DNA from 2 places in the Streptomyces lacaronensis genome. Region 1 is predicted to be linked to the other one. Evidence: riboswitches for the same ligand, from Rfam matches in the RefSeq annotation. Region 1 holds a riboswitch; the other holds the start of a gene.
The links. Region 1 has a riboswitch for glycine ahead of gcvP (aminomethyl-transferring glycine dehydrogenase). Riboswitches for the same ligand answer to the same signal wherever they lie in the genome.

Region 1 (14,954 bases):
CGTGCCGCTTTTCCTGTGGCTGATCCTCCGGCCCGAGTTCGGCGGGCCCAACAGCGACGGCTGGGCGCTGCTGGTACTGGCGCTGAGCGGTATCAGCGACTATCTCGACGGGAAGCTGGCCCGTCGCTGGAACCAGATCAGCAAGCTCGGCCGGCTTCTCGACCCGGCGGCCGACCGCCTCTACATACTGTCGACTCTTGTCGGCCTCACCTGGCGCGAGATCCTGCCCCTCTGGCTCACCGCGGCCCTTCTCGCGCGAGAGCTGGTCCTGCTGGTGATGGTGGGCATCCTCCGGCGCCATGGCTATCCGCCGCCCCAGGTGAACTTCCTCGGCAAGGCGGCCACCTTCAACCTGATGTACGCCTTCCCGTTGCTCCTTCTGAGTGAGGGAAGTGGCTTGCTTCACACGACCGCCGCTATTTTCGGATGGGCGTTCGCCGGATGGGGTACAACACTCTATTGGTGGGCAGGAGTCCTCTACGTGGTTCAGGTCCGCCGACTCGTCAGGGTGGACACCGCGGCCGACTGAGCGCGCCGTAGCGGCGTCCATAGAGGCCGGGGCCCGTAGCGACTTCAGGTGTAAGGGCCATCGGGCGTGCGCGGTCGGCATGACCGTCGTCTCTTCAAGGAGGACGCTTCCGATATGAAGGCCGTCGTGATGGCAGGGGGCGAGGGGACTCGTCTGCGCCCGATGACCTCGACCATGCCCAAACCGCTGCTGCCCGTGGCCAACCGGCCGATCATGGAACATGTGCTGCGGCTGCTCAAGCGGCATGGTCTCAGCGAGACCGTGGTGACAGTCCAGTTCCTCGCCTCCCTCGTCAAGAACTACTTCGGTGACGGCGAGGAGCTCGACATGGAGCTCACGTACGCGAATGAGGAGAAGCCACTCGGCACTGCCGGAAGCGTCAAGAACGCGGAGGAAGCACTCAAGGACGACACCTTCCTTGTGATCTCGGGTGATGCCCTGACGGATTTCGACCTCACGGATCTGATCAATTTCCATAAGGAAAAGGGCGCCCTTGTCACCGTCTGCTTGACTCGCGTTCCCAATCCGCTCGAGTTCGGTATCACCATCGTCGACGAGGGTGGAAAGGTCGAGCGCTTCCTGGAGAAGCCCACCTGGGGCCAGGTCTTCTCGGATACCGTCAACACCGGCATCTATGTCATGGAGCCGGAGGTCTTCGACTATGTCGATCCCGATGTCCCGGTCGACTGGTCCGGAGATGTCTTCCCCCAGCTGATGAAGGAAGGCAAGCCCATCTTCGGCTATATCGCCGAGGGCTACTGGGAGGACGTCGGCACCCATGAGAGCTATGTGAAGGCCCAGGCGGACGTTCTCGAGGGCAAGGTCGATGTCGAGCTCGACGGATTCGAGATCTCGCCCGGCGTATGGGTCGCCGAAGGGGCGGATGTGCATCCGGAGGCCGTGCTCCGCGGTCCGCTCTACATCGGCGACTACGCCAAGGTGGAGGCCGGTGCCGAGATCCGTGAGCACACCGTCGTCGGCTCCAATGTCGTGGTGAAGAGCGGCGCCTTCCTCCACAAGGCGGTGGTGCACGACAACGTGTACGTCGGCCAGCAGAGCAATCTGCGCGGCTGTGTCATCGGCAAGAACACCGACATCATGCGTGCCGCCCGGATCGAGGACGGGGCCGTCATCGGCGATGAGTGCCTGATCGGTGAGGAATCGATCGTCCAGGGCAATGTCCGCGTCTATCCGTTCAAGACCATCGAGGCGGGCGCGTTCGTCAACACCTCGGTGATCTGGGAGTCCCGGGGGCAGGCCCATCTGTTCGGTGCCCGTGGCGTCTCCGGCATCCTCAACGTGGAGATCACTCCGGAGCTCGCGGTGCGGCTCGCCGGGGCGTACGCCACGACCCTCAAGAAGGGCTCCACGGTCACCACCGCACGTGACCACTCCAGGGGCGCGCGGGCGCTCAAGCGGGCGATGATCTCCGCCCTCCAGACCAGCGCCATCGACGTACGGGACCTGGAGAACGTGCCGCTGCCGGTGGCCCGGCAGCAGACCGCGCGCGGCAGCGCCGGCGGCTTCATGATCCGGACCTCGCCCGGGGTGCCCGACTCGGTCGACATCATGTTCTTCGACGAGCGGGGCGCCGATCTGTCCGCGGGCGGTCAGCGGAAGCTGGACCGGGTGTACGCGCGCCAGGAGTACCGCAGGGCGTTCCCGGGCGAGATCGGTGACCTCAGCTTCCCGTCGAGCGTCTTCGACTCGTACACGGGCTCGCTGCTGCGCGCCGTGGACATCAGCGGCATCGCCGAGTCCGGGCTGAAGGTCGTCGTGGACGCCGCCAACGGCAGCGCCGGGCTGGTGCTGCCCAGCCTGCTGGGCCGGCTCGGGGTGGACGCGCTGACCATCAACCCCGGCCTGGACGAGTCGCGTCCGACGGAGACCGCCGACGCCCGGCGGTCGGGGCTGGCCCGGCTCGGTGAGATCGTCGCCTCCGCGCGTGCCGCGTTCGGAGTGCGGTTCGACCCGGTCGGTGAGCGGTTCTCGCTCGTCGACGAGCGGGGCCGGATCGTGGAGGACGACCGGGCGCTGCTGGTGATGCTGGACCTGGTGGCCGCGGAGCGGCGGAGCGGGCGGGTGGCGCTTCCGGTGACCACGACCCGTATCGCCGAGCAGGTGGCGGCGTACCACGGCACCCAGGTGGAGTGGACGACCACCGCGGCGGACGATCTGACCCGGGTCGCCCGGTCGGAGTCCACCATCTTCGGAGGCGATGGGCGCGGCGGGTTCATCATTCCCGAGTTCAGCAGCGTCTTCGACGGCACGGCCGCCTTCGTCCGGCTGATCGGCCTGGTGGCGCGCACTCAGCTGACGCTGAGTCAGATCGATGCGCGCATTCCGCGGGCGCATGTCCAGCGGCGTGATCTGGCCACCCCCTGGGCGGTCAAGGGTCTGGTCATGCGGCATGTGGTGGAGGCCGCGGGGGACCGTTCCGTGGACACCACCGACGGGGTGCGGGTCGTGGAGACCGACGGGCGGTGGGTCATGGTGCTGCCCGACCCGGCCGAGGCGGTCACCCATCTGTGGGCGGAGGGCCCGGACGACGCGTCCGCGCAGGCCCTGCTGGACGAGTGGTCGAGCGTCGTGGACAGCGCGGGGCGCTGATCGCGGGGCCGCCCGAGCACGTCTGAGCGCGTGGGGCCGCCGTTCCCGAGGTCCCCGATCCGGCACGCCGGAGGGGCCATTCGGTGGCGGCGGCCCCCACGTGCGACGATGTGCGGCATGTCGCAGCAGCCCCCCGTTCGGAGCACAGCATCGCCGCGCCCGCGCCCGCGCCTCGACGCGTCCATGTCGCTGCTGACCAATGTGATGGACCACAGCCTTGACGACGGCTACGCCGAGGCCGCGGCGCGGCGCGGGGAGACCGGTCGCTCGGGCCTGCCGCGCACCGTGCGGGCCAAATTGGGGCTGGCCTTCGGTCTCGTCCTGGTCGCGGTCGTCATCACCATCGGGGCCGCCGAGGCGCGGATATCGGCGCCGACGCTGGCCAAGGAGCGGGGAGAGCTGATCGACCGCATCGAGACGGGGAACTCGAACGCGGACAAGCTCGCCCGGAGCGTGGACAAGCTCCGTGGCGAGGTCGGGGAGAAGCAGCGGCAGGCGCTGGAGAAGCACGGCGGGGCCAAGGCCGACCTGGTGGCGCTGCTCTCGGGGGCCAACGAGGTGACGGGCCCCGGGGTGAAGCTGGTGGTCGACGACGCCAAGGGCGCGGCGGGCAGCGGCGGGGGACCACGGGAGAGCGCCGACTTCTCCGACACCGGCCGGGTGCGCGACCACGACATGCAGCGTGTCGTCAACGGCCTGTGGGAGTCGGGCGCGGAGGCCGTCTCGATCAACGGGCAGCGGCTGACGGCGCTCTCGGCGATCAGGGCCGCGGGAGACGCCATACTGGTCGACAACAAGCCGCTGGCGCCGCCGTATACGGTGCTCGCGGTGGGGGACGGGCAGCGGCTGAGCACTGCTTTCCAGAACAGTGCGGACGGACAGTACCTGCATGTGCTGCAGCAGAACTATGACATCCGTACGAGCATTTCCGCCCAGGACTCGCTCCGGCTTCCGGCCGCGCCGAGCCTGATCGTACGCACCGCGGAACCGATAGCCGGTGGCTCCGGCAAGGGTGACGCCGACACAGGGAAGGGCACATCGTGATCGCCGTATTGGGGCTCATCGTGGGAGTCGTGGTGGGACTTGTGGTCCGACCGGTGGTGCCGACGGTGGTCGAGCCCTATCTGCCGATCGCCGTCGTGGCGGCACTCGACGCGGTCTTCGGGGGCTTCCGGGCGATGCTGGACGGGATCTTCGACGACAAGGTCTTCGTCGTATCGTTCCTGTCCAATGTGGTGGTGGCCGCACTGATCGTCTTCCTCGGTGACAAGCTGGGCGTCGGTGCCCAGCTGTCGACGGGGGTCGTGGTCGTGCTCGGTATCCGGATCTTCTCCAACGCGGCCGCGATCCGCCGCCATGTGTTCCGGGCGTGAGGCCGATGACGACCGACGACACCCCGGAGAAGCCCGAGAGCGCGCAGTCGGCCGAGAACCGACGGCAGTCCGACACGCCGCAGCAGCCTGCCGACACGCCGCAGCAGCCTGCCGACACGTCGCGGCAGCCTGCTGAAACGCCACGCCAGGCTGCCGACACGCCGCGACAGCGGTCGGCCGACACGCCGCACCAGTCGGCCGACACGCCGCCTCCGGCCGAGAGGGACGCGAAGGCCGAGCAGCCGCCGAAGGCCGGACAAGCGGCGAAGGCCGAAACGCCCGAGAAGGCCGCTGAGCCGCCCCGGCGGTCGCCCGAGCCGCCGCGTCGGCCGGAGACGCCCGAGCAGCCCGCGCGGCCCGGGGAGCCCCGCGAGCGGGCCACGCCGAAGCGGGCCGAGCCCAAGCGGGCGTCGGCGGCCGGACCGCCGCGCGCGGGCACCCCGTCGCCCGCCCGGAAGCCCGAGCGCCGTGACGCGCCCGGGGAGCGGCCGGGCAGGCCCGCCGCGCCCCCGCCGGGCGGCTTCAAGGACCTGGCGCTGAGGACGCCCCTGCCCAAGGCCGTGCTGCCCGAGGCCCTGCCGCCGCAGGCCCAGGGCCGGTCCGTCGCGGCGGACACGCCCGGGGCACGCGCCGAGGGCCCCAGGCCCGGCGACGGGTCCCGGAGCGGCCCCGGAGAGCGTGTGGGCCCCGCCTCCGGCCCCGGGGGCTCCGGGGGCAATCGGAGGCCGGACGACGCCCTGACCGGCCGCCAGCGGCTGGTGAAGGGCGTATGGCCGCCGCGGCTCACCCGCGCACAGCTGATCGTGGCCCTGCTGCTCTTCGGCCTCGGCCTTGGGCTCGCCATCCAGGTGCGCTCGACCAACGAGAGCAGTGTGCTGCGCGGTGCCCGGCAGGAGGACCTGGTCCGGATCCTCGACGAGCTGGACTCCCGCACCCAGCGGCTCCAGGACGAGAAGCGCCGCCTCGAGAACCAGCGCACCGAGCTGGAGAACAGCTCGGACCAGGCCGAGGAGGCCCGGAAGCAGACGCTCCAGAAGGAGCAGCAGCTGGGCGTGCTCGCGGGTACGGTGGCAGCACAGGGTCCTGGTATCACGATCACCATCGACGACTCCCGGGGCTCCGTGGAGTCGGACATGCTGCTCGACACGGTCCAGGAGCTGCGCGCGGCGGGCGCCGAGGCGATCCAGATCGGCAAGGTGCGCGTGGTCGCCGGCACCTACTTCTCGGACAGCGGTGGCGCGATCCGGATCGATGGACGGAAAGTGACGCGACCGTATGTTGTGAAGGTGATCGGCAAGCCGGAGGATCTGGAGCCGGCCCTGAACATCCCGGGCGGGGTGGTGCAGAGCCTGGAGAAGGAGCAGGCCACAGTGTCCGTCCAGCGGGAGAAGAAGATCGTTGTGGATGCCTTGCGATCGGCGAAGCGGCCTGACTACGCTCGGTCGTCATCACGGTGAGGCGGTTCGAAATGAGGGTCTCTCGGGGAGACCATGTGGACGCGGGGGGTCAACGCACCAGAAGATCCGCGCGTGATGGAAACTGTCTGGTGGTCACGGACGTTGTGAGGATGTCCGGACCGTCTGGTGTGTGCATCGAGGGTTTGTCCTGCCCCACGGGCGGGTCTGTTTCAGTCAAGGGGAATCGCCCGTGAAGTTGTTCGGGAAGTTGTTCGGTAAGAGTGCCCGCCAGGATGGCGGCAGCAGCACCGCTCGCCACCGTGCCTCGCGTGCCGCGGAGGAGAGCGGAGGGGGGACCGAGGAGCGCCCGCTCTTCCGCGACCAGGTCGGCGGGCAGGGCGCGTCTGTTGACCCCTCCGCGGCCGGGCCCATAGGTTTCGAGGACCCATCGGCCTCTCGGAGTGGTGGAGGGTTTGGCTTGCCCGTCTGTCAGCGGTGTGGCCACCGGAACGCGGAGGCCAGCCGGTTCTGCTCCAATTGCGGCGCTCCGCTGCGGGGCGGCGCGCCCTCCGAGCGTGCCTCGGAGACCACCTCCACCATCTCAATCTCGGGTCTCGAGGCGTACGACTCCGAGGTGACCGGGCAGACGCCGCTGCCGTCGCTCAGCCCGGAGGCACAGGCCGCCGTCGAGGCGCTGCCCCTGGGGTCGGCCCTGCTGGTGGTCCGCCGCGGGCCGAACTCCGGCAGCCGCTTCCTGCTGGACAGTGATGTCACCACGGCGGGCCGTCACCCGCAGAGCGACATCTTCCTGGACGATGTGACGGTCTCCCGCCGCCATGTGGAGTTCCGGCGCGGCCAGGACGGCAGCTTCACCGTCTCGGACGTCGGCAGCCTCAACGGGACGTATGTCAACCGGGAGCAGATCGACGCGCCGGTGGTCCTGACCAGTGGGGACGAGGTGCAGATCGGTAAGTACCGGCTGATCTTCTACCCGAGCCAGCGGGGCGTCGGCATCTGACCCGTCAGGGGAGGTCCATGCTTCAGACACCGTCGGGCGGTGCCGATACCGGCACCGCCCCCACGGGCGGCCGGTCGATGAGCATCGGCACCGTGCTGAATCTGTTGCGGGACGAGTTCCCCGAGGTCACCATCTCCAAGATCCGCTTCTTGGAGTCGGAGGGGCTGGTGGAGCCGCGGCGGACGCCGTCCGGCTACCGCAAATTCAGCCAGCAGGATGTGGAGCGGCTCGGCCATATCCTCCGGATGCAGCGTGACCACTACCTGCCGCTCAAGGTCATCCGGGAGCATCTGGACGCCCTGGAGCGGGGCGAACCGTTGCAGCTTCCTGCCGTTTCGCAGGGAGCGCAGCGGTCCGGGCCGCTCGACGGCGGCCCCGGCGCGGCTCCGGACGGCCCCACGGCCGCCCGGGTCGGCCGTGCCGATCTGCTGGCAACGGCCGAGGTCAGCGAGGCGGAGCTGGCCGAATGGGAGTCGTACGGGCTGCTCGCGCCGACCGCGGACGGCGGCGGGTACGACATCGAGGCGGTGACCGTCGCCCGGCTCATCGCCGAACTCGGTCGTTTCGGCCTGGAACCACGTCATCTGCGAATCATGAAAGCCTCCGCCGAGCGCGAGGCCGGAATGGTCGAGCAGGTGGTCGCCCCGCTGCGGTTGCATAGGAATCCGCAGACCAGAGCGCATGCGGAGGCCAGTGTGCGGGAGCTCGCCACGCTCTCCGCACGGCTGCACGAGGCCCTGGTGCGGTCGGCTCTGAGGGTCCAGGAGCGGTGACCGACCGGGCCCCGACTATCCAAACCGGCCGGGCACGTCCTAGGGTTGCTGTGTGAACGAGCTCGACGTCGTGGGTGTCCGGGTGGAAATGCCCTCCAACCAACCGATCGTGCTCCTGCGTGAAGTGGGAGGCGACCGCTACCTCCCCATCTGGATCGGACCAGGTGAGGCGACCGCGATCGCCTTCGCTCAGCAGGGCATGGCTCCGGCACGCCCGCTGACCCATGACCTTTTCAAAGACGTACTCGAAGCGGTCGGCCAGCAGCTCACGGAGGTCCGGATCACGGATCTGCGCGAGGGGGTCTTCTACGCGGAGCTGGTCTTCGCCAGCGGTGTGGAGGTCAGCGCTCGGCCGTCCGACGCCATAGCGCTCGCGCTGCGCACCGGAACGCCGATCTACGGCAGCGACGGCGTGCTGGACGACGCCGGTATCGCGATCCCGGACGAGCAGGAGGACGAGGTGGAGAAGTTCCGCGAGTTCCTCGACCAGATCTCGCCAGAGGACTTCGGAACCAGCAGCCAGTGAACCGTATGCCGGTCCTCGCTCGCGCATTCGAGTAGCCTTTCCCGGACGAGGGACACGGGAAACCACTCTCAGGGTGATTATCACTCGGCGTGCCGAGTGTGGCGATCGTTGACGCACCCCGGGTGACTGCCTACCTTCAAGATGGCAGGTCGAGGACGGAGGTCGGCGTGAGAAGCACCGGCGACGGCACGGCGGCCGGAGGTCCGTATGCGCTCCAGGGGAGCGCATCGGCCGATCCGGCATTGAAGGCTCGGGTCGCGGCACAGGCCGCACCGCCGCGTGAGCCCGCCGCGGGGGGGACGGAGCGGATCGGTTACCGCGGGCCCACCGCGTGTGCGGCCGCGGGCATCACCTACCGCCAGCTGGACTACTGGGCCCGTACCGGGCTGGTGGAGCCGAGCGTCCGGCCGGCGTACGGCTCGGGCAGTCAGCGGCTCTACAGCTTCCGGGACGTGGTCGTCCTCAAGATCGTGAAGCGGCTGCTGGACACCGGTGTGTCGCTCCAGAACATCCGGGCGGCGGTGGTGCACCTGCGCGCCCGGGAGCTCGACGACCTGGCTCAGATGACGCTCATGAGCGACGGCGCGACCGTCTACGAGTGCACCTCGCCCGATGAGGTCGTGGACCTCCTCCAGGGCGGCCAGGGCGTCTTCGGGATCGCCGTGGGCGTCGTCTGGCGGGACGTGGAGAGCGCGCTGTCCCAGCTGCACGGCGAGCGGGTGGACACCGGCGAGACGCTGGTCCGGCACAACCCGACCGATGAGCTCGCGGCGCGCCGCAACCGGGCGGGTTAGCGACGCCCTTCCGCCCGGCGCCCCGGCGGTGAACCGAGTGGCGCCCCCGGGCCCGCCCCCGGCCGTTGTGCCGCCCCATTGTCAGTGGTGTGCGGCAGCATCGGAGGTGTGAGGGGTGCGCCGACGATTCTCCATCTGGATATGGACGCCTTCTACGCCTCGGCGGAGCAGGCGGCCAAGCCCAGCCTGCGCGGAAAGCCGGTGATCGTAGGGGGCCTGGGGCCGCGTGGCGTGGTGGCCACGGCCTCCTACGAGGCCCGGGTGTTCGGGGTGCACTCCGCCATGGCGATGGCCCAGGCCCGCCGCCTGTGTCCGAACGCGGCGTTCCTCATCCCTCGCTTCGCCCTCTACCGCAAGGTGAGCGACGCGGTCATGGCACTGTTGCACACGCTGTCACCCCTGGTGGAGCCGCTGAGCCTGGACGAGGCGTTCGTCGATCTGGAGGCGGGCGGCACCGAGCCCACCGTGGAGGCGGCGCGCGCCGTGGCGGAGCGACTGCGAGCCGACATCAAGGCGGTCACCGGGCTGACCGGATCGGTGGGGCTCGCCGGATCCAAGATGCTCGCCAAGATCGGTTCGGAGCAGGCCAAGCCGGATGGTCTGGTGGTCATCGAGCCCGGGACGGAGCGCGATCTGCTCGGACCGATGTCGGTGCGGACGCTCCCGGGCGTCGGTCCCGCCACGGCGGAGGCGCTGCGCCGGGCCGGGATCCACACCGTGGCCGAGACGCGGGAGGCGGGCGAGGCGGAGCTGGTGCGGCTGCTGGGGCGGGCCCACGGCGCGTCGCTTTTCCTGATGGCCGAGGGCCGGGACGAGCGGCCCGTCGTCGCCGAGCGGGACGCCAAGTCCATTTCGGTCGAGGACACCTTCGATGTCGACCTCACCGACCGCACCCGGGTGCAGCTGGAGATCGCGCGGCTCGCCGACCGCTGTGTGGGGCGGCTGCGCGAGGCGGGCCGCTCGGGGCGGACGGTCGTGATCAAGGTGCGGCGGTACGACTTCTCCACGCTCACCCGTTCGGAGACCCTGCGCGGTCCGACCGACGACCCGGCGGTGGTGCGCGAGGCAGCGGCACGGCTGATCGACGGGGTGGACACCACGGCGGGTGTGCGGCTGCTGGGGGTCGGCGTCAGCGGTCTGGCGGACTACACGCAGGAGGATCTCTTCGCGCAGGCCGCGCAGGCCGCGCAGGCCGCGCAGGCCGCTCAAGCCGCTCAAGTCGCCCAAGCCGCCCAAGCGGCTCAGGCCGCTCAGACCGCTCACGAGGCCGTGGGGGACGCCGGGCGCCCGCCGGGGCCGGAGAGACCGGAGTCCATGGGAGAGGGCGCGGAAGAGGCTTCTGAGGACGCTGAGAAGCCGCGGCGCTGGCTCCCGGGCTCGGATGTACGGCACGCCGAGTACGGGGCGGGCTGGGTGCAGGGGAGCGGGGTGGGCCGGGTGACCGTGCGCTTCGAGGAACCTTGGTCGTCACCGGGCCGGGTACGGACGTTCCCCGTGGACGACCCGGCGCTACAGCCTGCCGACCCGCTGCCGCTGCTGCGCCCCGACCCGGATGCGGAAGCGGACGCGGAGGAGGCCGGAGGCCGGGACGGGCAGGTCCCCGAGCCCGGTGGTGGGCCCGAGCCCGGCCCGTGCCCGGGTCAGCCCGTGACGTCCAGGCCGTAGTGGTGGTAGAGCTGAAGCTCCTGCTCGGGGGAGAGGTGGCGGCCTACCCCGAAGTCCGGGGCGTCCTTGATCAGGGACCGGTCGTACGGCACCCGCAGGGTGTCGCCGACGACCTCGCTCGGTTCGAGCGGTACGAAGACGTCCCGGCTGAACAGCCCCGTGCGTACCGCCGCCCATTCGGGCTCGCCGGTCGCGTCGTCGAGATAGACCTCGTCCACGGTGCCGATCTTGGCGCCCTCGCGGTCGAATGCCTTGCGGCCGATCAGGGTCCGCGGGTCGATATCGGTCTGCACGCTCTCTCCCACAGGTGGCAAACAGATGACAAGCAAGTGGCAAGTGCCCGTTGCTCCCTACAAAAAGCCACATCGCCGCACTCGGCCACTCGAACGCCCGCGACCGTCCCCCGCGGCAGAACCGCTGGTACGCTGACTGTGGCTGCAGACCCCGTGCGGGAGAGTCCTCCGCCGACGCTGTCGGAGGCGCCGAAGGAGCAAACCCTCCCCGGAATCTCTCAGGCACACGTACCGTGCGGGTGAGGTCACTCTGGAAAGCAGGGTGGGCCACGGGCGAGCAGAGCTCCGGAACCCCTCCTCACCGACGGTGAAAACCGGTCAGGCGGTATGTGGGCCGGTGAAGCTCTCAGGTTGAGATGACAGAGGGGGAGGCCGTCCGGGCACCCGAGTCGCGGTGCCCCTCGTAGGTCGTCACAGACCAGGAGGCCCCCGCAGATGACCGCCAAACGCATCGCACTCTCCGACTTGGAATCCGGTACTCCGTTCGAGCGGCGCCACATCGGCCCGGACGGCGAGGCGCAGGCCAAGATGCTCGCCCAGGTCGGCTTCGGCTCGCTGGACGAGCTCACCGAGGCCGCCGTACCGGACGTCATCAAGAGCACCGAGGCGCTGGACGCCCTGCCGCCGGCCCGCAGCGAGCCGGAGGTCCTCGCCGAGCTGCGCGCGCTCGCCGACCGCAACCAGGTGCTGCCGTCGATGATCGGCCTCGGCTACTACGGCACCCACACCCCGCCGGTGATCCTGCGCAATGTGCTGGAGAACCCCGCCTGGTACACCGCGTACACGCCCTACCAGCCGGAGATCTCCCAGGGCCGGCTCGAGGCGCTGCTGAACTTCCAGACCGTCGTCGCCGACCTGACCGGGCTGCCCACGGCCGGTTCCTCGCTGCTGGACGAGGCCACCGCGGCCGCCGAGGCGATGGCGCTGTCGCGGCGCGTCGGCAAGGTCAAGGAGGGCGTCTTCCTGATCGACGCCGACTGTCTGCCGCAGACCATCGCGGTCATACGGACCCGCGCCGAGCCGACCGGTGTCGAGGTCGTCGTCGCCGACCTGGCCGAGGGCATCCCGGACGAGATCGCCGAGCGCGGGATCTTCGGCGTGCTGCTCCAGTACCCGGGCGCCTCCGGTGTGGTGCGCGATCCGCGCCCGGTCATCGAGCGGGCCCATGAACTGGGCGCGGTCGTCACCGTCGCCGCCGACCTCCTCGCGCTCACCCTGCTCGCCCCGCCCGGCGAACTGGGCGCGGACATCGCGGTGGGCAGCAGCCAGCGGTTCGGCGTCCCGATGGGCTTCGGCGGACCGCACGCCGGTTTCATGGCGGTGCGCGACGCCTACGCCCGCAACCTCCCCGGCCGTCTGGTCGGGGTCTCGGTGGACGCCGACGGCGACAAGGCGTACCGGCTGGCGTTGCAGACCCGTGAGCAGCACATCCGCCGGGAGAAGGCCACCAGCAACATCTGCACCGCTCAGGTGCTGCTGGCCGTGATGGCCGGGATGTACGCCGTCTATCACGGTCCGGACGGGCTCGCGGCGATCGCCCGCCGCACCCACCGCTACGCCTCCGTGCTCGCCGAGGGGCTGCGGTCCGGTGGTGTCGAGGTGGTGTACGGCGCGTTCTTCGACACCCTCACCGCACGGGTGCCGGGCCGGGCCGCCGAGGTCGTCGCCGCGGCCCGCGAGGCCGGGGTCAACCTCCGGCTGACCGACGCCGACCACGTCGGCATCGCCTGTGACGAGACCACCGGCCGCGCGCAGCTCGCCGCCGTGTGGTCCGCCTTCGGGGTGGACGGCGGCAACGGCGACGCCTCCGGGATCCCCGGGCTCGAGGAGCTGGACGCCTCGGCGCCGGACGCGCTGCCCGCGGCCCTGCTGCGCCAGGACGGCTATCTGACCCATCCGGTCTTCCACCAGCACCGCTCCGAGACCGCGATGCTGCGCTATCTGCGGCGCCTGGCCGACCGGGACTACGCCCTGGACCGGGGCATGATCCCGCTCGGCTCCTGCACCATGAAGCTCAACGCGACCACCGAGATGGAGCCGGTCACCTGGCCGGAGTTCGGCGCGCTGCACCCCTTCGCACCGGCCGAGCAGGCCCAGGGCTATCTGACCCTGATCCGTGAGCTGGAGGAGCGGCTGGCCGAGGTCACCGGCTATGACAAGGTCTCGCTGCAGCCGAACGCCGGGTCCCAGGGCGAGCTCGCCGGGCTGCTGGCGGTGCGCGCCTACCACCGGGCCAACGGCGACACCCAGCGCACCGTCTGCCTCATCCCGTCCTCCGCGCACGGCACCAACGCGGCCAGCGCCGTGATGGCCGGTATGAAGGTCGTCGTGGTCAAGACCGGCCAGGACGGCGAGGTGGACACCGACGACCTGCGCGCCAAGATCGAGCAGTACGGGGACCAGCTCGCCGTCCTGATGGTCACCTACCCCTCCACCCACGGCGTGTTCGAGGAGCACATCACCGAGATCTGCGCGACCGTGCACGACGCGGGCGGCCAGGTCTACGTGGACGGCGCCAACCTCAACGCGCTGGTCGGGCTCGCCGAGCCGGGCCGGTTCGGTGGCGATGTCTCGCATCTGAACCTGCACAAGACCTTCTGCATCCCGCACGGCGGCGGGGGCCCCGGCGTCGGCCCGATCGCGGTGCGCGAGCATCTGGCGCCCTACCTCCCCAACCATCCGCTGCAGCCCGCCGCCGGTCCGGCCACGGGCGTCGGCCCGGTCTCGGCCGCGCCGTGGGGCTCCGCGGGGATCCTGCCGATCTCGTGGGCGTACATCCGGCTGATGGGCGCCGAGGGGCTGCGCCGCGCGACCCAGGTCGCGGTGCTCGGCGCCAACTACGTCGCCAAGCGCCTCGAACCGCACTACCCGGTGCTCTACACCGGCCCCGGCGGCCTGGTGGCGCATGAGTGCATCGTGGATCTGCGTCCGCTGACGAAGGCCACCGGCGTGACCGTGGACGATGTGGCCAAGCGCCTGATCGACTACGGCTTCCACGCGCCGACGATGTCGTTCCCGGTCGCCGGAACGCTGATGATCGAGCCGACCGAGAGCGAGGATCTGGCGGAGCTGGACCGGTTCTGCCAGGCGATGATCGCCATCCGGGCCGAGATCGAGAAGGTCGGCTCCGGCGAGTGGGCCAAGGAGGACAATCCCCTGCGGAACGCCCCGCATACGGCGGCGTCGCTGACCGCGGAGTGGGACCACCCGTACTCCCGGGAGGAGGCGGTCTTCCCGGCCGGGGTCTCGGCGGCCGACAAGTACTGGCCGCCGGTGCGGCGGATCGACGGGGCCTACGGGGACCGTAACCTCGTCTGCTCCTGCCCGCCGCTGGAATCCTACGAGGGCTGAGGGTCTTAAGCCCTGCGATGCGTCAGTGGGGCCGGTTCGGCGAACGCGCCGGGCCGGCCCCTGATATGTACGTGCCGTCGACGGCGGAGGTCAGGCCGCGGTGACTACGTGCTCGGAACCCAGCGGTCGGCATGGTGCGATCACGCGCCCGTCCGGCAGCAGCTCACCGGTGTCCTCGAAGAGCAGGACGCCGTTGCACAGCAGGCTCCATCCCTGCTCCGGGTGGTGCGCCACGAGATGGGCGGCCTCCCGGTCGGCTGAGTCGGCTGACGGGCAGGGCGGTTGATGCTGGCACATGACAGGGTTCTTTCGCTGCGGAGTGGTGAAGGTCCTGCGGCTCGCTGCGGCGTTCATGGCCGCCCCCCGTGGTTGAGTCGGTCGATTGCTCCAGTGTTGCCCTGCGGCCTGGAATCCGCAGGGATTTCGCGGTACCGGTCTCGCTAGATAATGACGCATCACCCGTCCGGAGGGTTCATCGCGGCCGGACTGTTACGAGGATGCTGCGGAGCGCCCTGTGACCCGGCGGTCACGGGGCGCTCCCGGCCTGATGAAGGCCCAGGTCAGGCGGGTGAGCCAAGCAAGGGGGCCCGGGTCAGCCGGTGGGTGAGGACGGGCAGCAGATCGG
Region 2 (14,954 bases), 6.5 Mb from region 1:
TCTTGGCGGACTTGGCTGCGACACCCTTCACCGCGGCGTTGAACCCGGCACCCGAGCCCTCGTCGTCGGAACCGCCCCCACCGCAAGCGGCGGTGGCCAGGAGAGCGCCGACGACAGCCGCGGCTCCGGCGATCCGCCTGCTTCTCGACGAACGTTTCATAGTTGCTGCAACCTCCGGGTTAGAGCGGTCCTGAGCATGGCGCCGCGGAATACCTTGGGGAGCCGTCTGCCGGATGTGGCAGGGGCTGCTGATTGCGTTCGAGTACGACCGGGCGGCCGGGTGCCGCGCCGTCATCGGGTGCCCTTCGGATCCAGGGCGTCGCGGACGCCGTCGCCGAAGAGGTTGAAGGCCAGCACCGTGACGAAGATCGCCACACCCGGGATGATCATGAACATCGGGTCGTCCTCATAGGTGCCGACCGCCTTGGAGAGCATCTGCCCCCAGGAGGCGGTGGGCGGCTTCACGCCCGCGCCGAGGAAGCTGAGCGCGGCCTCGGTGAGGATGTTGGTGGGGATCATCAGCGTCGTGTAGACGGTGATCGGCGCCACCAGGTTGGGCAGCAGCTCACGGAAGAGGATATAGCGCCGGCCGGCGCCCAGGCTCCGCGCGGCCTCGATGTACTCCTTCTCGCGCAGCGACAGCGTCTGGCCGCGCACGATGCGGCCCACGTACGGCCAGCCGAAGAAGCCGATGACCGAGACCAGGATCGCGATCCGCACCCCGCTGCCGGTCAGCCCCAGCAGGTCGTTGGGGAGCACCGAGACCAGGGAGATGATGAAGAGCAGCTGCGGGAAGGCCAGCAGCATGTCCATCACCCGGCTGATCAGCGAGTCCACCCAGCCGCCGAAGTACCCGGCGATGATGCCGAAGATGGTGCCGAGGACCACCGCGACCACCGCCGCGAGGAAGGCCACCAGCAGCGAGATCCGGGCGCCGTAGATGACCCGGCTGAAGACGTCGCGGCCGTTGGACGGCTCCACACCGAAGAGGAAGTCCGGGCTGATACCGCCCAGGGATCCCTTCGGGGTGCCGAACAGCGGGTCGATCTCCTCCTGGTGGAACTCATTGGGCGGATGCCCGAGCAGACTCACGATGAGTGGAGCGAAGATCGCCACCAGTACGAGGAAGACGACAACGATGCCACCCGTCAGTGCGAGCTTGTCCCGCTTCAGGCGTGACCAGGCGATCTGCCGCAGCGATCTGCCTTCGACGGACGCTTTGACCACATCCGCCGCTACATCGGCAGTCGCGACCGGATCGCTGTCCGTGCTCGTGCCGTGCAATGGTGCCGTCATCGTGGTGGAGACCCCTCTCGGCCGGTGGTGACCGGCCCACGACTCGCCGCTGTGGCGGCTTCGTCCACAACCTGGGTGAAAGTCGCGTTCTGGTACGGAACCTTCTCGGAAGGGGTCGTACACAGGAACCGCACCCCTTGGAGCGGGAGTCTTCAACGCGTTTGTGATCACCCGCCAGTACTCCCGGACAATGGATGCCTAACCGTGATGTGGTGAGTACCGCTCCGCTATACGGACGGTCGCGACACGAGAACGCAGCAGTAACCTCGCGCCCGTAATGGGGGGTTCGGCCCGATAGGGGCGGAAGGCCGGTCGGGCAATCCCGTCAATCGGTGCGCGGCTCAGTACGCGATGGGACGCGGCGGGACGCGGCGGCTCAGTACGTGGGACGGGGGACTCGGCACGCGGGGCGCGGCGGCTCGGTACGCGGCGGCTCGGTACGCGGGGCGCGGCGGCTCAGGACGCGGGGCGCGGTGGCTCAGTACGCGGGGCGCGGCGGCGGATAGCCGTAGCCGTACGACGGCGGCGCGGCGGACGCGGCGCCATAGGCCTCACGGTCGAAGAAGGGCCGGGCGTTGGCCCGCATCCACATGGCGACGGGATCGTACTCGTCCGAGAGCGCGACCGTGGAGACCGGCAGCCCGTCCGGCACGGCGGTGATCGACTGCTCCATCATCACCCGCACCGACTGCACCGACGCGGCGCCGGTGTCGTACAGATCCAGGCCGATCGCCAGGTACGGGGCGCCCAGCGCGGGCTGCACCCAGACGCGACGCAGCGATCGCACCGCGGCGGTGCGATGCGCGTTCTGCCCCAACAGGGCGTAGAACTGGGGGATGTCGATGGCGGGCTCGGACAGCCGCAGCGGCCCGGCGGGCAGCCGGTCCAGACCGCCCGCGATCCGGCGCAGATCCGGCCAGGGGATGCCCACTCCGCCGCCGCGGGCGTGGGGGTTGAGCCAGAGGCCGTAGCGGTCGCGGTAGAGCGAGTCGGCGATGAGGCGTCCTTCGACCACCTCATGCGCGCGGTTCCAGCCACTGGCGGCCAGTTCCTGCGCGGAGGTCACACACGGGGCGTAACCGAGGCCGTCCACGTCCATGTTCCCGTACTGTGCGTCGGGGGAGCCGGGCGCGCCGTGCCACAGCAGCATCCAGACCTGGCCCTCGCCGATGGCGTGCAGCAGCGCCTCGTAGGCGTCGTACCGGCCGGGAGCGACCTGCTGCAACGCTCGCTCAACCTGGCCGGCCGCCGCCCCCCAATCCGCGCCCGCGCTCACCTGGGTCCGCCCCTTCTCATCGCCTTGCCCACACCTCACCGGGGAGCGTGCTCGCACCCCTCCTGGTCATCAAACCAGCTTACGGGCCGCGGCAGCGGACCCAGGGGTGAGTCAGAGGTCACGGTCGTAGAACGGCCGCACCCGTCCCAGCATCCAGTCGGCCACCGGATCGCCCTGCGCCACGTCCAGCAGTACCAGCTGAACCTTCCACGGCACCGGCACCGAACCGAGGGCGCGGCCCAGCGCCTCCACCGCGCGCGCCTGCCCCTCGGGGCCGGGCTCGTCGAGCTGCACACCGACGAAGAGCGCCGGCTCGTCGCCCTCGACGCTGGCCAGGGCGCGCCGGGCGGTCCGCACCCCGGTGCCCTTGGCGAACTCGATCCCGGCGGCGGCCAGGAAGTCCACCGGCTCGTCCTGCCAGTCCGGTTCGAAGAGCCGCACCCGGCCACCGTTGGCCGGGCCGTCGAGCTCGGTACGCCCGGCGCGGCACAACTCCCGGACGGCGGGCGGAGGCAGCGGTACGACCACCGCGCCACCGGGGTTCACCGCGATGCCGAGCTGGGGCGGCAGCCCGCGGGCGAACTCCACGGCCGGGGCGATGGTGAAGGACATATGGGAGCCGACGATTTGGAGGAACTGCTGCTCGGAGCTGAACACCGGGACATACGCGCCGCCGTCGATCTCCATCGTGGGCAGATCGAGGCTCGGGCTGCCCGGGCCCCCGCCGTTGGGCAGTGGAATCCAGAGGTGGCTGCGGGAGAGCGTCTCGACGATGCGCGCTCCGGCGCCGGGGACGTCGACGGAGGCGGCCATCACCTCTTCGAGCTCATTGCCGGGAAACGCCGGATGCGCGGCATACCCGCCGTCCGGGAATCCTCCGTGCGCCGGGGCCGCTCCGTACTGCTCCGGGAAGCTCATCTTCGTCCAACCGCCATCTCGTCCGACCTGCCCGAAGCACCCTAACCGCTGGGCGGCCCGGGGCCGGAGGGGGCGGCGGCGATCTCCACAGCACTTCCCCACCTCGCCCGGACTCGCCCTCGTCACGCTGTGTGATGCCAATGGCCGATTTTCGGCCACTTGGGGGAGAGGCGTGATCACTCGAAGGAGATGCAGCGCAGCGCGCTCGCGCCTCGCCGGTCCAGCAGCACCGCCGACGCGCACCCCCGCGGCGGCCGCCCCTCCTCCATCCCGGTGATCAGCCGCCGCATCGCGCGCAGATGCCGCCCGAAGGCGTAGGCGGAGACCCCGCGGCCACGGGCGGCCTGGCCCTCCAGCGCCTCCGTGGCGCCCACGTCCAGCAGCACCATGTGGAGACTGCGGCCCCGGCGCCGCACGTCCCGGGCCAGCCAGCGGCGGACCCACGGCAGCGCCCCGCAGTCGTGCACCACCACGCTCACGCCCGAGCGCAGCGCCCGGCGCAGCCCGGCGTAGTGGGCGTACCGGACCAGCGGTCGGTAGAGCGCGTACGGCAGCCAGCCGGGCAGCCGGCGCTCCCACGTCTCCCGGGTGTTCTGCGAGTCCACCCTGATCACGACCGCGCCCGTCTCGTCCAGGAGCGGCACCGTCCGGTTGATCAGGGTGCTCTTGCCACTGCCCGGCAGCCCGGAGGCGACCAGCACATCCCCTGCCGGAAACCGCAGCTCACGCGGGTCCGCGCCGCCACCCTCCGCCCCGGCGCGCAGATCGTGCACCGCGCTTCTTCGACCGGGCCGGGCCGTCGACCCGGAGGGGGTGCGCCCACGCCGCGCCGGCAGGAGCCTCTGTGTTGTCGCGTACGTTCCCTGCCCATGCACCGTGATCGTCCTCCCAGGTCGGTCAACGCTGCTCGTACCCGCAGAGTGTCAAGAAAAGGTAATGTCGGGCAAGGCTGCCCCTGACCGGGCGGCCGGAGCCCCGTCGGATCGGGGCTTCCCTTCTCGGCCATACATGCGATGATGTCCGCGCAACTCCATACCGGCCGCTTGAATCCGCGCGGGAGAGTCCTTGGTCATCGGCATCCGTGCCGGGTGTCCAGGGCGCCGAAGGAGCAAGTCCTCCCTTGAATCTCTCAGGCCCCGATACCGCACGGACGAGGCAGATCTGAAAAGCGGGCCGCGCGGGCGCGGCTCCACCCAAGGTGCAAACCGGGCCCCTTACGGGCGTCACGGCGAACCTCTCAGGTTCCGATGACAGATGGGGAGGACGCACGCGTCCTTGTCGTCCGTCCTCGCCGTCGCGCGACCCCGACCTCTGGAGCCTGAATCGTGACCGACGCCCCGCCCACCCCACGCCGTACCGCGCTGGACGCGCGGCACCGCGCGCTCGGCGCCACCATGACCGACTTCGCCGGCTGGGACATGCCGCTGCGCTACGGCAGCGAGCGCGACGAGCACACCGCGGTACGCACCCGCGCCGGGCTCTTCGACCTCTCCCACATGGGTGAGATCTCTCTCATCGGTCCGCGGGCCGGGGACGCCCTGGACCACGCGCTGGTCGGCCGGCTGTCCGCGCTCGCCGTGGGCCGCGCCCGCTACACCATGATCTGCGACGACGAGGGCGGCATCCTGGACGACCTGATCGTCTACCGCCTCGGGGACGAGGAGTTCCTGGTCGTGGCCAACGCCGCCAACGCGCAGGTGGTGCTGGACGCGCTGACCGAGCGGGCCGGCGGTTTCGAGGCGACCGTGAGGGACGACCGCGACGCCTACGCGCTGCTCGCCGTCCAGGGGCCCGAGTCCGCGGGGATCCTGAAGCGCCTGACCGACGCCGACCTGGACGGGCTGAAGTACTACGCCGGGCTGCCGGGCACCGTCGCGGGCGTCCCCGCCATGATCGCCCGCACCGGCTACACGGGTGAGGACGGCTTCGAGCTGTTCCTGGCACCGGACGACGCCGAGCGGGTCTGGGAGGCGGTGACCGAGGCGGGGGCCCCGGTGGGCCTGGTGCCCTGCGGTCTTTCCTGCCGGGACACCCTGCGTCTCGAGGCGGGCATGCCGCTGTACGGGCATGAGCTGACCACCGACACCACCCCCTTCGACGCGGGGCTCGGCCGGGTGGTGAAGTTCGACAAGCCGGGCGGCTTCGTCGGCCGCGAGGCCCTGGAGGCCGCGTCCCACCAGGCGGACACCGTCACCCCGCGCACCCTGGTCGGCCTGATCGCTTCAGGCCGCCGGGTGCCGCGCGCCGGATACGCCGTGGTGGCCGCCGACGGCTCGTCGATCGGCCAGGTCACCTCGGGCGCGCCCTCGCCGACGCTGGGCAGGCCGATCGCGATGGCGTACGTGGACCCGGAGTACGCGAAGCCCGGCACCGAGGGGGTCTTCGTGGACATCCGTGGTGCCCGGGAGCCGTACGAGGTCGTGGCGCTCCCCTTCTACAAGCGCGAGCGCTGAGCTACCACCGGCGTGAGCGCCGGGCTTCCATGAGCGCGGACGCCGGGCTTCCATGAGCGTGCGCGCCGGGCTTCCACAAGGGCGGGCGCCGAGCGGGCCCCCGGCCCATCGCGTCCCCTCGCCGCCGTATCCCTCGGCACCGTATTCCTCGGCGCCGCGTCCCACCAGCTAAGACCCGTTTCCCAAGCACTCCCCCGTATCCAGGAGAATCGGACCATGAGCAACCCCCAGCAGCTGCGGTACAGCAAGGAGCACGAGTGGCTGTCGGCCGCCGGCGAGGACGGCGTGTCGACGATCGGCATCACCGAATTCGCGGCCAACGCGCTCGGCGATGTCGTCTATGTCCAGCTCCCGGACGTCGGCTCCACGGTCTCCGCCGGTGACACCTGCGGTGAGCTGGAGTCCACCAAGTCGGTCAGCGATCTGTACACGCCGGTCTCCGGTGAGGTCACCGAGATCAACGAGGACGTGGTGAACGATCCGGCGCTGGTGAATTCCGCCCCCTTCGAGGGCGGCTGGCTGTTCAAGGTGAGGGTGACGAGCGAGCCGGAGGACCTGCTCTCCGCCGACGAGTACACCGCTTTCGCCGAAAACTGACCCTCCTTATTCGATCGGGACCCTCGATGTCGCTTCTCAACAGCTCCCTGCACGAGCTCGACCCGGACGTCGCCGCTGCTGTCGACGCCGAACTCCACCGCCAGCAGTCCACCCTGGAGATGATCGCCTCCGAGAACTTCGCTCCGTCGGCGGTCATGGAGGCCCAGGGCTCGGTCCTGACCAACAAGTACGCCGAGGGCTACCCCGGCCGCCGCTACTACGGCGGCTGTGAGCACGTCGACGTGGTCGAGCAGATCGCCATCGACCGGGTCAAGGAGCTCTTCGGCGCCGAGGCGGCCAACGTCCAGCCGCACTCGGGCGCCCAGGCCAACGCGGCCGCGATGTTCGCCCTGCTCTCCCCCGGCGACACCATCCTGGGGCTGAACCTGGCGCACGGCGGCCATCTGACCCACGGCATGAAGATCAACTTCTCCGGCAAGCTCTACAACGTGGTGCCCTACCACGTGGACGCCGAGACCGGTCTGGTCGACATGGACGAGGTCGAGCGGCTGGCCAAGGAGCACCGCCCCAAGCTGGTGATCGCGGGCTGGTCGGCATACCCGCGCCAGCTGGACTTCGCCGCCTTCCGCCGGATCGCGGACGAGGTCGGCGCGTACCTGATGGTCGACATGGCCCACTTCGCGGGTCTGGTGGCGGCCGGGCTGCACCCCTCGCCCGTACCGCACGCCCATGTGGTGACCACCACCACCCACAAGACCCTGGGCGGTCCGCGCGGTGGCGTGATCCTCTCCACCGCCGACCTGGCCAAGAAGATCAACTCGGCGGTCTTCCCGGGTCAGCAGGGCGGTCCGCTGGAGCATGTGATCGCGGCGAAGGCGGTGTCCTTCAAGGTGGCGGCGAGCTCGGAGTTCAAGGAGCGCCAGGAGCGCACGCTGGAGGGCGCCAGGATCCTCGCCGAGCGCCTGACCCAGGACGATGTCCGGGAGGTGGGCGTCGCCGTCCTCTCCGGCGGCACCGATGTCCATCTGGTCCTGGTCGATCTGCGCGACTCCGAGCTGGACGGGCGGCAGGCCGAGGACCGGCTGCACGAGGTCGGCATCACGGTCAACCGCAACGCGATCCCGAACGACCCGCGGCCCCCGATGGTCACCTCGGGCCTGCGGATCGGCACCCCGGCGCTGGCCACGCGCGGCTTCACCACGGAGGACTTCCGCGAGGTCGCCGACGTGATCGCGGAGACGCTCAAGCCGTCGTACGACGCGGAGGCGCTGAAGGCCCGGGTCACCGCCCTGGCCGACAAGCACCCGCTGTACGCGCATCTGTCCAAGTGAGCCGGAGCAACCCGGAGTAACGCGGACCCGGGGGCGCGTCCGCCCTGGCGCGCCCCCGCCGCACCACCCCACGCACGGCCCCGCACCGACCCCGCAGCACCTCACACACCACCCGCACCACCTCACACACCACCCGCACCGACCCCGCACCACCCCACGCACGGCCCGCACGCTTCCCCCGCGGGCACACGCTTCCCCCGGCGTGCAGACGAAGGAGTCCCCCGGTGGCCATTTCCGTATTCGACCTCTTCTCGATCGGCATCGGCCCGTCCAGTTCGCACACCGTCGGCCCGATGCGGGCCGCGCGGATGTTCGTCCGCCGGCTGAAGAACGAGGGTCTGCTGGCCCACACCGCGTCCGTCCGGGCCGAGCTCTTCGGCTCGCTGGGCGCCACCGGTCACGGCCACGGCACCCCGAAGGCCGTGCTGCTGGGCCTGGAGGGCAACTCCCCGCGCACCGTCGACGTCGATACGGCCGACGGCGAGGTCGAGCGCATCCGCACCACCAAGCGGCTGCGGCTGCTCGGCGCCGAGATCGGCCCCGGCCACGAGATCGACTTCGACGACTCGGCCCAGCTGATCCTGCACCGCCGCCGCTCACTGCCGTACCACGCCAACGGCATGACGCTGTGCGCGTACGACGCCGGGGGCCATCCGCTGCTGGAGAAGACGTACTACTCGGTCGGCGGCGGCTTCGTGGTGGACGAGGACGCGGTCGGCGAGGACCGCATCAAGCTCGACGACACCGTTCTCACCCACCCCTTCCGCACCGGTGACGAACTGCTGCGGCTCTCCCAGGAGACGGGCCTGTCCATCTCGGCCCTGATGCTGGAGAACGAGAAGGCATGGCGCACGGAGCCGGAGATCCGGGCCGGGCTGCTGGAGATCTGGCAGGTCATGGAGGCGTGCGTGGCCCGCGGCATGTCCCAGGAGGGCATCCTGCCCGGCGGCCTCAAGGTCCGCCGCCGAGCCGCCACCGCCGCCCGCGCCCTGCGCTCCGAGGGCGACCCGGGCGCCCGTGCCATGGAGTGGATCACCCTCTACGCCATGGCGGTCAACGAGGAGAACGCGGCGGGCGGCCGCGTGGTCACCGCCCCCACCAACGGCGCGGCGGGTATCATCCCCGCCGTCCTGCACTACTACACCCGCTTCGTCCCGGGCGCGGACGAGGAGGGCGTCATCCGCTTCCTCCTCGCCGCGGGCGCCATCGGCATGCTCTTCAAGGAGAACGCCTCGATCTCCGGCGCCGAGGTCGGCTGCCAGGGCGAGGTCGGCTCCGCCTGCTCCATGGCCGCCGGCGGCCTCGCCGAGGTTCTCGGCGGCTCCCCGGAGCAGGTGGAGAACGCCGCCGAGATCGGCATGGAACACAACCTCGGCCTCACCTGCGACCCGGTCGGCGGCCTGGTCCAGATCCCCTGCATCGAGCGCAACGGCATGGCCTCGGTCAAGGCGGTCACCGCCGCGAGGATGGCCCTGCGCGGCGACGGCCGCCACCATGTCTCGCTCGACAAGGTCATCAAGACGATGAAGCAGACGGGCGCGGATATGAAGGTCAAGTACAAGGAGACGGCGCGGGGCGGGCTCGCGGTGAACGTCATCGAGTGCTGAAACGGCCCTCGCGGCCCGCCGGATGTCACACTCCGGCGGGCTGCTCTGTCGCACCTGTGCACGGCATTGCCACCACAGGTACGACACGATGGAGAGCCCGCCATGGCCCGTATTTCGCTCACTCCGCCCAGCACGCTGCTCAACCGCGTCGGCGCCTGGTACTCCCGGCGCGCCTACGGCAAGGTGCTCGACCCCGGTCTGGCCGTCGGCCACAATCCGCGGGTGCTGCTCACCTACGTACGGCAGGAGCGCGGTGCCGCCAAGTGGAACCGCCTCGACCCGGGCCTCAAGCACCTCGCGGTCATGGCCGTGGCGGCCAGGATCAACTGCTCGTGGTGCATGGACTTCGGGCACTGGGAGGCCGACAACCTCGGCCTCCCGAAGGACAAGATCTCCAAGGTGCCGCGGTGGCGCGACCACCAGGACGCCTTCACCGAGCTGGAGCTGCTCGTCCTGGACTACGCCGAGGCGATGACCGAGACCGCGCCCCGTGTGACCGACGAGCTCGCGGCCGCCCTGATCGAGCGGCTCGGTGAGGCGGCGTTCGTCGAACTCACCGCCATGGTCGGCCTGGAGAACTACCGCTCGCGCGTCAACAGCGCCTTCGGCCTGACCAGCCAGGGCTTCTCGGACGCCTGCGAGGTACCGTCGCGGGCGTGATCGACACGACCACCTTCGAAGAGCACCGGCGGATGCTGTTCGGCATCGCCTACCGCATGCTCGGCTCCGTCGCCGATGCCGAGGACGTGGTGCAGGACGCCTGGCTGCGCTGCGGTCAGGTGTCCACGCCGGTGGAGAACCCGGCGGGCTATCTGGCCCGTACGGTCACCAACCTCGCGCTCAACCGGCTCACCTCGGCCGCCGCCACCCGCGAGCAGTACGTCGGCCCCTGGCTGCCCGAACCGCTGGTCACCCGGCCGGACGTCGGCGAGGAGGTGGAGCTGGCCGAGTCGGTCTCGCTCGCCATGCTCGTCGTACTGGAGAGTCTGTCGCCGCTGGAGCGGGCGGTCTTCGTACTCAAAGAGGTCTTCGGCTTCTCCTTCCGGGAGATCGCCGGAATGCTGGACCGCGGCGAGGCGGCCGTACGGCAGGTGGGCAGCCGGGCCAGGGCCCATGTCCAGGCCCGCCGGCCGCGTTACGACGCCCCGGCGGAGGTGCGGCGGCAAGTCACCGAGGAGTTCCTGGCCGCGTGTCTCGGCGGCGACCTGAACCGCATGATGGAGCTGCTCGCCCCCGATGTGACGGCGTGGAGCGACGGCGGCGGCAAGGTGAAGGCCGCCCTCCGCCCGCAGCAGGGCGCGGAGAAGGTCGCCCGTTTCCTCGCCGCCGTCATCGCCCAGCCGATGGACGACCCCCAGGTGCACGCGGTGGACGTCAACGGCCGGCCGGGACTGCTGCTCACGGTCGCGGGCCGCCCGGACACGGTCGCCTGTGCGGAGGTCGAGGACGGGCGCATCACCGAGATCCGCATCATCCGCAACCCGGAGAAGCTGCGGCACCTGCCGCCGCCGTAGGCCGCTGGGGGCGCCGCACACCGGCGAACAGGTCGTCCTCGGGAGTCGCGACATCGATGTCGACATCGACGTGGGACCGGGCCAGGTGGTAGTCCTCAGTGGGCCAGACCTGCCGCTCAGTGTCACGGTCATGAAGCATGAACCCGGCGTTCGGGTCGATCTGCGTGGCATGGGCGAGCAGGGCCCGGTCCCTGGTCGCGAAGTACTCCGCACACGGCACCCGCGTGGTGATCTCCAGCCCCGCCTCGGGCAGTTCGGCCAGCACCTCCCGCATGCCCGAGTCCATGCCGCGCGCGGTCATGGCGTCGTGCAAGGCCTGGAACCAGGGCCGCGACAAGCCGCCCTGGTAGTAGAGCTTCAGGGGGCGCCAGGGCGCGCCCGCCTCGGGATGGCGGTCGGCCTCCCCCGCCGCGTCGAAGGCGGCGACCGTCACCTCATGGGTCCTGATGTGATCCGGGTGCGGATAGCCGCCGGTCTCGTCGTACGTGACGACCACATGCGGCCGGAAGCTCCGCATCAGTCCCGCCAGGCGCCCGGCCGCCTCCTCCAGCGGCGCGAGGGCGAAGCACCCCTCGGGCAGCGGCTCGCCCGGCCCCGGGAGCCCCGAGTCGACGAACCCCAGGAAGTGCTGCCGTACGCCAAGGATCCGGCGGGCCTCGGCCATCTCGTCCCGCCGGATCGCGGCGAGGTTCTCCCGCACACCGGGGCGGTCCATGGCGGGGTTGAGCACATCGCCACGCTCCCCTCCGGTGCAGGTGACCACCAGCACCTCCACCCCCTCGGCGGCGTATTTGGCCAGCGTGGCCGCGCCCTTGCTGGACTCGTCGTCGGGGTGGGCGTGCACGCTCATCAGACGCAGGTTCAAACGCGCTCCTGGGATGGCTCGTGGTGGCTGAGTGACCGATTGACCGAGTGTTTGACGACCAAAAAATAGTCCGAACCCAAATTTAGGTCAACCACAAACTTAGAGCCGCCCATGCGAGGATGGGTGCCATGACAGCAGGACTGCGTGAGCTGAAGAAGCGGCAGACGCGCCAGATGATCTCCGACACCGCGACCAGGCTCTTCATGGAGCGCGGCTTCGAGGCGGTGACCATCGCCGAGATCGCGACGGCCGCCCAGGTGGCCAAGATGACGGTCACGAACTACTTCCCGCGCAAGGAAGACCTGGCCCTCGACTACCACGAGACCATCACCACCGCCCTGGCCCGGACGGTCGCGGACCGCCCGACCGGCGAATCCGCCCTGACCGCGCTGCGCCGCGCATATCTGGCCGCGGTCGAGCGTCATGACCCCGTCGTCGGCTTCTCCAGCCCGGAGTTCGCCCGCATGCTCGCCGACAGCCCCACCCTGACCGCGAGACTCCGCGAACTCCACGACCAACGCGAGGAAGCCCTGGCGGACGCACTCACCACCGCCACGGCCCCCGCCCCGGAGGACCCCACCCCCCGAGCCGCCGCCGCCCTCCTCACCGCCGCCCACCGGACCCTGTTCCACCACGTCCAGACCCTCACCCGCGCAGGCCGCCCCAACCACGAAATCGCCGCCACGGCAACCCGCTCAGCCGAGAAGGTCTTCGACCTGCTGGAGCCTTCCTTGGGCGGCTACGCGGTGCGCTGAGCCGTCAGAGCTGACCGAGATCGACCCGCACCGGAAACGGAGCCGCGACCTTCACCACACCGGTGAACACGTCTCCCTCCCGGTAGGTCCGGGTCGCGGGGTCGAGGACGTAGGTGTAGACGAGCGGGACACCGGTGGCCGCCTGCTCGATCCGCCAGTAGAAGGCGATGCCCGCCTTGGCGTACTGGTCCACCTTCACAACGCGGTCGGTGGTCTCCGAACCGGGCGACACCACCTCGGCGACCAGCAGCACATGCTCGGGGCGGGTGGGCGTGACGTCGATCGTTTCCGCGCGATACACGACCACGTCGGTACGACGATTGGTGAGCGGCACATCCTGAAGCCGGACGTCGAAGTCCGTATCGGCGTTCCAGTCAGGGCCCGCGGCGTCTTCCAGGGCGTTGGCAAGGATCCGGGCCAGGCGGTTGTGCCGCTTCGACGCGCTGGGGCCCACCACGACCATCCCGTCCACGATCTCGATCCCCGCGCACTGCTCCTCGGACCAGGAGTCGTACTGCTCAGCCGTGATCTGCTCATGCATCCACGCCGGAGCGACCATCTCGGCGGTCATGACTCACCTCCCTGACCCTGCGCGACGGGTGTGGCACTGCTGCGCTCAGCGTACCGGGGCAGGCGCCCCTGCTCCGGGCTCACGGCCCAGCGCAGGGACCCGCCGGCCCGCGTCCCCCGTCCCGTCACGGTTCACGGGTGAAGATCTCCACGTCGTCGAGCGCGTCGGCGGACGCCCCCTTACGGCGGCCTCCCCGGCGGCCGGGGCGTTCGGCGCGCATCGAGCGGAAGCCGGGGTGAACGCCGGGGCTGAGGCCCTGCCGGTCCGCCAGCCGCCGCAGCAGTCCGGTCAGTTGATCCCGCTCCTGCTCCGAGAGGCCATCGGTCATCCGGCGCTCGTGCTCCGCGCCCACCTTCCGCAGCCCTGCCAGCAGCTTTCCGCCCTCATCGGTCAGATGAACCGCGTACAGGCGCCGGTCGGCGGGGTTCCTGCGGCGCTCGATCAGCCCGCGCTCCTCCAGTTCGTCGGCGAACGCGACAAACCGGCTCGGCGGCATGCCCAGGTCGTCGGCGAGTTCGCGCTGGCTGCGGCCGGGTGAGTCGGCCAGCAGCCGGAGCAGGCCGCCCTGCGGCGGGGTCAGGTGCAGCTCGGCGAGGCGTTCGGCGAACAGCTCGGCGGCGTGGGCGCCGAGCTGGGCGAGCAGGAAGGCGGCACCGGTCGGGGGCGGACCCGGTGGCCGTTCACCTTCATTGGTCATTCCCATGCAGACATCATAGCCGCTTGACAATCGTTTCAGCTTGTAATCATTATCCTTCGTATCGGTTGTCCGAACCGACCCAACGGAGGAGAAGCCATGCCCAGCACGACCCCCCAGACGTCCCCCACCCCTTCCACCGCCCCTTCCACCCGGACCGCCCCCGCCGGGCACACCCCCGGCCGCCGCCCGCAGGGCGGGCCTCCGCTGCTGGCGCCCGTGCTGGCGTTCGCGGTCCTGACCATCGGCTACGTCGTCGTCAACAGCTCGACCCCACGCCCCGACGCCTCCGGCAAGGAGGTCCTGAAGTACGCGCGGGACAACGGCAGCACCATCGAGCTGGGTTCGCTCCTGCTGTTCGCCTCGGCCACGCCACTGGCGCTGATGGCGGCGGTGCTCTACCGGCGGCTGCGAGCGCTGGGCATCACCGCACCGGGCTCGGCGATCACGCTGGTGGGCGGGGTGCTGGCGGCCGGGGCGCTGACCGGCAGCGCGCTGTTCGGCTGGGCCGGCGGCCGTCTGCCCATGGACGCCGATCCGGCCCTGGCCCGCGCACTGGCCGACCTGTCGTTCCTGTCCGGCGGCGTCGCCTACTCGGTGACGTTCGCGATGCTCGTCTCCGGCATCTCGGTGACCGGGCTGATGACCCGCCTGCTGCCTCGCCCACTCACCTGGACCGGGCTGGCGCTGGCCGCCGCGGGCATGGTCTCGCTGCTTTCGCTGATCGCCGACCCGTTCGGCTACCTGCTGCCGGTCGTCCGCTTCGGCGGGCTCATCTGGCTGGTCATCACCGCGTTCCTGCTGCCCCGCACCCGCCCGTCCCGGCACCAGTGACCGTCGGACGCGCGCACCCGCCGAGGACACGCACAGAGCGTGGATCCATAGACCACATGACCATGAACTCCCTTGTAGGTCACCGCCGTTCGACTTAGCGTGACGGATCACTGACAACATTGAGGGGGCACGGGGCGTGGCGTTCTGGATGGCTGCGGCGTCGGTATGGGCTGTGCTGCAGCTGTTGTTGCTGTCCTGGCCGGTGCGGACGGTGCGGTGGCCGACGGTGCTGCTCGCCTTCGGGGTGGGCGCTTACGGCTGCGGTGTGCTCTCGATGGTGCT

Region 2: linked by a shared signal. The riboswitch ahead of gcvT (glycine cleavage system aminomethyltransferase GcvT) and the one ahead of gcvP (aminomethyl-transferring glycine dehydrogenase) in region 1 are both predicted to bind glycine.

The regions. Positions count from the first base shown of each region.
Region 1 covers NZ_JBLHDK010000003.1:10,535,505-10,550,458, forward strand. Annotated here, with positions in the region: gene ACMTAK_RS45595 (CDP-alcohol phosphatidyltransferase family protein) at 1-529, shown strand, start outside; gene ACMTAK_RS45600 (mannose-1-phosphate guanyltransferase) at 644-3,139, shown strand; gene ACMTAK_RS45605 (DUF881 domain-containing protein) at 3,257-4,183, shown strand; gene ACMTAK_RS45610 (small basic family protein) at 4,180-4,512, shown strand; gene ACMTAK_RS45615 (DUF881 domain-containing protein) at 5,088-5,969, shown strand; gene ACMTAK_RS45620 (FHA domain-containing protein) at 6,100-6,927, shown strand; gene ftsR (transcriptional regulator FtsR) at 6,945-7,700, shown strand; gene ACMTAK_RS45630 (bifunctional nuclease family protein) at 7,753-8,226, shown strand; gene ACMTAK_RS45635 (MerR family transcriptional regulator) at 8,394-9,020, shown strand; gene ACMTAK_RS45640 (DNA polymerase IV) at 9,129-10,685, shown strand; gene ACMTAK_RS45645 (PRC-barrel domain-containing protein) at 10,661-10,978, opposite strand; glycine riboswitch at 11,125-11,222, shown strand; glycine riboswitch at 11,224-11,348, shown strand; gene gcvP (aminomethyl-transferring glycine dehydrogenase) at 11,414-14,329, shown strand; gene ACMTAK_RS45655 (DUF5999 family protein) at 14,420-14,626, opposite strand; gene ACMTAK_RS45660 (hypothetical protein) at 14,890-14,954, opposite strand, start outside.
Region 2 covers NZ_JBLHDK010000003.1:4,062,931-4,077,884, forward strand. Annotated here, with positions in the region: gene ACMTAK_RS17080 (ABC transporter substrate-binding protein) at 1-160, opposite strand, end outside; gene ACMTAK_RS17085 (ABC transporter permease) at 292-1,296, opposite strand; gene ACMTAK_RS17090 (enhanced serine sensitivity protein SseB C-terminal domain-containing protein) at 1,775-2,572, opposite strand; gene ACMTAK_RS17095 (enhanced serine sensitivity protein SseB) at 2,684-3,490, opposite strand; gene ACMTAK_RS17100 (AAA family ATPase) at 3,667-4,371, opposite strand; glycine riboswitch at 4,535-4,645, shown strand; gene gcvT (glycine cleavage system aminomethyltransferase GcvT) at 4,816-5,943, shown strand; gene gcvH (glycine cleavage system protein GcvH) at 6,160-6,540, shown strand; gene glyA (serine hydroxymethyltransferase) at 6,567-7,832, shown strand; gene ACMTAK_RS17120 (L-serine ammonia-lyase) at 8,057-9,439, shown strand; gene ACMTAK_RS17125 (carboxymuconolactone decarboxylase family protein) at 9,542-10,099, shown strand; gene ACMTAK_RS17130 (RNA polymerase sigma-70 factor) at 10,096-10,953, shown strand; gene mca (mycothiol conjugate amidase Mca) at 10,910-11,803, opposite strand; gene ACMTAK_RS17140 (TetR/AcrR family transcriptional regulator) at 11,947-12,573, shown strand; gene ACMTAK_RS17145 (Uma2 family endonuclease) at 12,578-13,144, opposite strand; gene ACMTAK_RS17150 (MarR family winged helix-turn-helix transcriptional regulator) at 13,269-13,847, opposite strand; gene ACMTAK_RS17155 (DUF4386 domain-containing protein) at 13,938-14,672, shown strand; gene ACMTAK_RS17160 (PrsW family glutamic-type intramembrane protease) at 14,821-14,954, shown strand, end outside.